Regions from separate parts of the Nonomuraea composti genome, predicted to be linked through region 1. Evidence: riboswitches for the same ligand, from Rfam matches in the RefSeq annotation. Region 1 holds a riboswitch; the other holds the start of a gene.
The links. A riboswitch is a leader RNA that binds a small molecule or an ion and turns the genes downstream of it on or off. The one in region 1 is predicted to bind glycine.
Positions count from the first base shown of each region.

Region 1 (3,394 bases):
GCGCGCGGCCGTCCGACTCGATCGCGCTCGCCCTGCGCACCGGGGCGCGCATCTTCGCCAGCGAGGAGGTCGTCCAGGAGGCCGGGGTGATCATCCCGGACGACCAGGAGGACGAGGTGGAGAAGTTCAGGGAGTTCCTTGACACGATCACTCCCGAGGACTTCGGCAGGGCGGGGTAGGTATTTCAGTGCATTTACGCTTCACGACGCGCCGAGCCGGATCGTTGACTGTGCCTGGTCACGGTCCTACGGTGCAAGTGAAACCCGTGGTCGCCCTTTATGAACCCCCAGATCAGGCCACGGGATGAGAGAAAGCCGGAGGTCCGCGTGGCGGTCAGCAGCGGCGAGGGAAAGACGGCCGGCCAGGAAGATCCGGTGCGGCGCGAGAGCGCGCGGCAGCGTGCCGGGGAGCAGGGCCTGCTCTTCGACGAGCAGCCGACGACGCTGCCGGGCGACATCGGATACCGCGGGCCGACGGCCTGCGCCGCGGCCGGCATCACCTACAGGCAGCTCGACTACTGGGCCCGCACGGGCCTCGTGGAGCCCACCATCAGGGCGGCGCACGGGTCGGGCTCCCAGCGGCTCTACAGCTTCCGCGACATCCTGGTGCTCAAGGTCGTCAAGCGGCTCCTCGACACCGGGGTGTCGCTGCAGCAGATCCGCACGGCCGTGCAGCACCTGCGTGACCGCGGGGTCGCCGACCTCGCGCAGATCACGCTCATGAGCGACGGCGTCAGCGTCTACGAGTGCACCTCAGCCGACGAGGTGATCGACCTGCTCCAGGGCGGCCAGGGCGTGTTCGGCATCGCGCTCGGGCGGGTCTGGCGAGAGGTCGAGGGCTCCCTCGCGGAGCTGCCGGGGGAACGCGCGGCGGTCGAGGACACCGTCCCGGCCGATCACCCCGCTGACGAGCTGGCCCGCAGGCGCCGCGCCCGGCGCACCGGCTGAAACGGCTTGCGCACCGCCTGAAACGGCTTGCGCACTGCGTGAAACGGCTTCGCGCCCCGCACCACCCGGCCGAGCCCCCTCCTGAATCCGGCGCCGCCCGCCCGGCGCCCAGGGTTCCCCGTACCCCCGCTCACCTTGCACCGTCGCATCCGTGTGCCTCGAAGCCGGCTCGAGCGTGGCCGGAAGCGGGTCCAATGACCGGTTATCGGGGGCTACCGTAGTAATCTAGGACAGCAAGGCTGACGACCCCGTGCGGGAGAGTCCCCGGGCACCAGACGGTCCCGGGGCGCCGAAGGAGCAACCCTCCCCGGAATCTCTCAGGCATCCAGTACCGCTCGGGCGAGGCAACTCTGGAAAGCAGGCGCACCCGCCAGGCGCGCCTCACCGACGGTGCAAGCCCCACCGGGGGTGAAGCTCTCAGGTCGTGGCGCCGACGCAGGTGACGGGGCCGCGCTGACAGAGGGGGAGACCCGGCACTCGCCCGCGCCCTGGCGCCGGTCTCCATAAGCCTCGGGAGGCACACCCCATGACCGACCTGTCAGCTCCGCCGTTCTCGTCCAGGCACATCGGCCCGTCGGAGTCCGAGCAGCAGCGCATGCTCGAGGCCGTGGGCTTCGAATCCGTCGCGGACCTGGTCGCGGTGGCCGTGCCCGAGGCGATCAGGGCCAAGGACAAGCTCAAGCTGCCCGCCGCCATCGGCGAGGCCGAGGCCATCGCCGAGCTGCGCGCCCTGGCCGGGCGCAACCGCGTGCTCACCTCCATGATCGGCCTGGGCTACTACGACACCGTCACCCCCGGCGTCATCCGGCGCAACGTGCTGGAGAACCCGGGCTGGTACACCGCCTACACGCCGTACCAGCCGGAGATCTCGCAGGGCCGCCTGGAGGCGCTGCTGAACTTCCAGACGGTCGTCTCCGACCTCACCGGCCTGCCCGTCGCCGGCGCGTCCCTGCTGGACGAGGGCACCGCCGCCGCCGAGGCCATGACGCTCGCGCGCCGGGCCGGCAAGTCCAAGAGCGACGTGTTCGTCGTGGACGCCGACGCGCTGCCCCAGACCAAGGCCGTGCTGGCCACCCGCGCCGAGCCGCTCGGCATCACGCTCGTCGAGCACGACCTCGACGGCGACCTGCCCGAGTGCTTCGGGCTGCTCGTGCAGTACCCCGGCGCCTCCGGGCGGCTGCGCGACTTCCGCGCCGTGGCCGCCGCCGCGCACGAGGCCGGCGCGCTCGTGGTGGCCGCCGCCGACCTGCTCGCGCTGACGCTGGTCGCCGCCCCCGGCGAGCTCGGCGCCGACATCGCCGTCGGCTCCTCGCAGCGGTTCGGGGTGCCGTTCGGGTTCGGCGGGCCGCACGCCGCCTACATGTCCGTACGCGAGGGGCTGCAGCGCCAGCTCCCCGGCCGCCTGGTCGGCGTGTCCGTCGACGCCGACGGCGACCCCGCCTACCGCCTGGCCCTGCAGACCCGTGAGCAGCACATCCGCCGCGAGAAGGCCACCAGCAACATCTGCACCGCCCAGGTGCTGCTCGCCGTCATCGCGAGCATGTACGCCGTCTACCACGGCCCCGACGGGCTGCGCGGCATCGCCCACCGGGTGCACCGCTACGCCACCGCCCTGGCCGAGGGGCTGCGCGGCGCCGGCGTGGAGGTCGTGCACGGCGAGTTCTTCGACACCGTCCTCGCCCGCGTCCCCGGCAGGGCCGCCGCCGTCGTGGCCGCCGCCGCCGAGCAGGGCGTCAACCTGTGGCAGGTGGACGACGACCACGTCTCCATCGCCTGCGACGAGAAGACCGGCGCCGCCGAGGTGGCCAAGGTCTGGGCCGCGTTCGGGGTGAGCGGCGTCGAGGCCGACCCCGAGAACGCCCCCGACGCGCTGCCGTCCGCGCTGCTGCGCGAGACCCCGTACCTGACGCACCCCGTCTTCCACAGCCACCGCTCCGAGACCGCGATGCTGCGCTACCTGCGCAGGCTCCAGGACAAGGACATCGCGCTGGACCGCTCGATGATCCCGCTCGGCTCCTGCACCATGAAGCTGAACGCGACCACCGAGATGGAGCCGATCACCTGGCCGGAGTTCGCCGCGATCCACCCGTACGCGCCGGCCGAGCAGACCGAGGGCTACCGGGAGCTGATCGGCACGCTGGAGGGCTGGCTGGCCGAGGTGACCGGCTACGACGCCGTCTCCATCCAGCCGAACGCCGGCTCGCAGGGCGAGTTCGCCGGGCTGCTGGCCATCCGCGCCTACCACCGGGCCAACGGCCAGGGCGAGCGCGACGTGTGCCTCATCCCGTCCTCCGCCCACGGCACGAACGCCGCCAGCGCCGTCATGGCAGGCATGCGCGTCGTGGTCGTGGCCTGCGACGACGACGGCAACGTGGACCTGGCCGACCTCGACGCCAAGATCGAAAAGCACCGGGACGCGCTGGCCGCGATCATGGTGACGTACCCGT
Region 1 covers NZ_JAATEP010000016.1:41,764-45,157, forward strand. Annotated here, with positions in the region: gene HCN51_RS23040 (bifunctional nuclease family protein) at 1-179, shown strand, start outside; gene HCN51_RS23045 (MerR family transcriptional regulator) at 327-947, shown strand; glycine riboswitch at 1,191-1,291, shown strand; gene gcvP (aminomethyl-transferring glycine dehydrogenase) at 1,474-3,394, shown strand, end outside.

Region 2 (3,394 bases), on a different contig from region 1:
AGGGCTCCTGCCCCGAGGGCAAGGGCTACTGGTTCCCGCCGACCGTCCTGACCCCCGAGGTCACCGACCGGGCGTTCACCGAGGAGATCTTCGGGCCGGTCGTGTCGGTCGTCAGGTTCGAGGACGAGGCGCAGGCCGTACGGATCGCCAACGACACCCCGTACGGGCTGAGCGGCTCCATCTGGACCCGCGACGTCGGCCGGGCGCTGCGCGTGGCCAGGGCCGTCGAGTCGGGAGCCCTGTCGGTCAACTCCCACTCCTCGGTCCGCTACTGGACCCCGTTCGGCGGCTTCAAGCAGTCCGGCCTTGGCAGGGAGCTCGGCCCTGACGCGCTCGCGGCGTTCACCGAGACCAAGAACGTCTTCATCTCCTGGGAGTGACAGTGCAGCGGTTGCAGGATCGGGTGGCGGTCATCACCGGCGCCGGCAGCGGGATCGGGCTGGCCACGGCCCGCCGCTTCGCCGACGAGGGCGCCAGGGTGGTCTGCGCGGACATCGACGAGGAGGCGGGCGTCAAGGCCGCGGCCGAGGTGGGCGGCCTGTTCGTCAAGGCCGACGTCACCAGCGAGGACGACGTCGTGCGCATGTTCGCGACGGCGCACGACACCTACGGCAGCGTGGACATCGCCTTCAACAACGCCGGCATCTCGCCGCCCGACGACGAATCGATCCTGGAGACCGGCCTCGACGCTTGGCGCCGCGTCCAGGAGGTGAACCTGACCAGCGTCTACCTGTGCTGCAAGCACGCCATCCCGTACATGCGGCGGCAGGGCAAGGGCTCGATCATCAACACCGCGTCGTTCGTGGCCGTCATGGGCTCGGCGACCTCGCAGATCTCCTACACCGCCTCCAAGGGCGGGGTGCTGGCGATGTCGCGGGAGCTGGGGGTGCAGTTCGCCAGGGAGGGCATCCGGGTCAACGCCCTGTGCCCGGGCCCGGTGAACACGCCGCTGCTGCGGGAGCTGTTCGCCAAGGATCCCGAGCGGGCGCAGCGGCGGCTGGTGCACGTTCCGGTGGGCCGCTTCGCCGAGGCGTCGGAGATCGCGGCCGCGGTGGCGTTCCTGGCCAGCGACGACGCCTCGTTCATCACGGCCAGCGAGTTCCTGGTGGACGGCGGCATCTCCGGTGCCTACGTCACGCCGCTCTAAGAGGGAGGACGGTCGTGGGCCCCGTCATCGGCATCACGTCCTACGTCGAGACCGCCTCGTTCACGGTGTGGCAGGACACCCGGGCGGCGCTGCTGCCGTACTCGTACGTGGAGCAGGTCGTGCGCGCGGGCGGCCAGCCGGTGCTGCTGCCGCCGGCCGGCTCGCCGGCCGGGCTGGCCGGCCGCCTCGACGGGCTGATCCTGGCCGGGGGCGGTGACATCGATCCGGCGAGGTACGGCGCGGAGCCGCACGAACGCAGCGGCTACGTCCGGAAATTTCGGGACGAGGCGGAGTTCGCCCTGCTGGCGGCGGCCCTCGACGCCGGGCTGCCGTTCCTGGGCATCTGCCGCGGCCTCCAGGTGCTCAACGTGGCCCTCGGCGGCAGCCTCCACCAGCACCTGCCCGACCTGGTCGGCCACACCGACCACTGCCCGGGGCCGGGCCGCTTCGGGCACCTGCCCGTCACCCCGGTCCCCGGCACCCGCCTGGCCAAGGTGCTGGGCGAGGAGCCCGTGGCGGTCGCGCACTACCACCACCAGGCGGTGGACCGCCTCGCCCCCGGCCTGACCGTCACCGCCACCGCCGCCGACGGCACGATCGAGGCCGTGGAGAGCACGTCGGGAGCGTTCACCATGGCCGTGCAGTGGCACCCCGAGGCGGCCGAGGAGCACGCTCTGTTCGAGGCGCTCGTCCAGGCGTGCTGACGGCGCCGGATCCCGTACGGCCCAGAACGCGACAACAGCCCCGTAACGGCACTAGGCTGACGGACATCACCGACGAAACCGCGCGGGAGAGTGCCCTGACAGCCGGTCAGGGTCCCTGAAGGAGCAAGCCCTCCCCGCGAACCTCTCAAGGCAAAGGACCGCGCGGACGAGGTGTCCTCTGGAAAGCAGGCCCATGGGGCCTCGCCGAAGGTGAAAGTCCGGCAAAAGTCGGGTGAAGCTCTCAGGCATCGATGACAGAGGGGGAGGATGCTGGCATCCACTCCTGTCCTGAGGTGCGACAAATGTCCCGACCGACACCGCTACGAGACGTTCACGAGAGCCTCGGCGCCACGCTCACCGACTTCGCCGGATGGCTCATGCCGCTGCGGTACGGCAGCGAGTCCGCGGAGCACCGGGCCGTCCGCGAGGCGGCCGGGCTGTTCGACCTCTCCCACATGGGCGAGATCTTCCTGACCGGCCCCCAGGCCGGCGAAGCGCTGGACTACGCGCTGGTCGGGCACCTGTCGGCACTCGCACCCGGACGCGCCAGATACACGATGATCGTGAACGAGCGGGGCGGCGTCCTCGACGACCTCATCGTCTACCGGCTCGGTGACGAGGAGTTCATGGTCGTGGCCAACGCCTCGAACTCCGAGAAGGTCGCGCAGGAGCTGCGGGAGCGGGCCAAGCCGTACGAGACGGTCGTGACGGACCGGTCGGCGGAGTACGCGCTCATCGCCGTCCAGGGCCCGCGCTCCCAGGAGATCCTCGCCACGCTCACCGACGCCGACCTCGCCGGGCTCAAGTACTACGCCGGCCTGCCCGGCCAGGTGGACGGCCGGCGGGCGCTCATCGCCCGCACGGGGTACACCGGCGAGGACGGGTTCGAGCTGTTCGTGGCCAACGAGGACGCCGTGCCGCTGTGGCACGCGCTCACGGCCGCCGGGGAGCCGTACGGGCTCAAGCCCGCGGGCCTGTCCAGCCGCGACACGCTCAGGCTCGAAGCCGGCATGCCGCTGTACGGCAACGAGCTGAGCGCGCAGCTCACCCCGTTCGACGCGGGGCTGGGCAGGGTGGTGAAATTCGACAAGCCGGGTGACTTCGTCGGCAGGTCTGCGCTCGAGGCGGTCAAGGACGACCAGCCACGACGCAGGCTCGTCGGCCTGGTCGCGCGGACCCGCCGGGTGCCGCGCCACGGTTACCCGGTCACCAAGGACGGCGCCGTCGTCGGCGAGGTCACCAGCGGTGCGCCTTCCCAGACCCTGGGAAAGCCCATCGCGATGGCCTACGTGGACACCGGCGCCGATTCAGGCCTGGCTGTGGACATCCGGGGCAGCCATGAACCTATGGACCTGGTCGAGCTGCCCTTTTACAGGAGGAACAAGTGAGCAACATCCCTGACGACCTGAGCTACACCAAGGAGCACGAGTGGGTGGCCGGGCTGGACGACAGCACCACCGTGACGGTCGGCGTCACGGCGTTCGCCGCCGACTCCCTTGGTGACGTCGTCTACGTGCAGCTCCCCGAGGTCGGCGCGAACGTC
Region 2 covers NZ_JAATEP010000015.1:133,833-137,226, reverse strand. Annotated here, with positions in the region: gene HCN51_RS22495 (aldehyde dehydrogenase family protein) at 1-380, shown strand, start outside; gene HCN51_RS22490 (3-oxoacyl-ACP reductase) at 383-1,147, shown strand; gene HCN51_RS22485 (gamma-glutamyl-gamma-aminobutyrate hydrolase family protein) at 1,162-1,851, shown strand; glycine riboswitch at 1,925-2,022, shown strand; glycine riboswitch at 2,023-2,119, shown strand; gene gcvT (glycine cleavage system aminomethyltransferase GcvT) at 2,154-3,239, shown strand; gene gcvH (glycine cleavage system protein GcvH) at 3,236-3,394, shown strand, end outside.
Region 2: it holds a riboswitch for glycine, as region 1 does, so the genes downstream of both, gcvT (glycine cleavage system aminomethyltransferase GcvT) here and gcvP (aminomethyl-transferring glycine dehydrogenase) in region 1, are expected to answer to the same signal.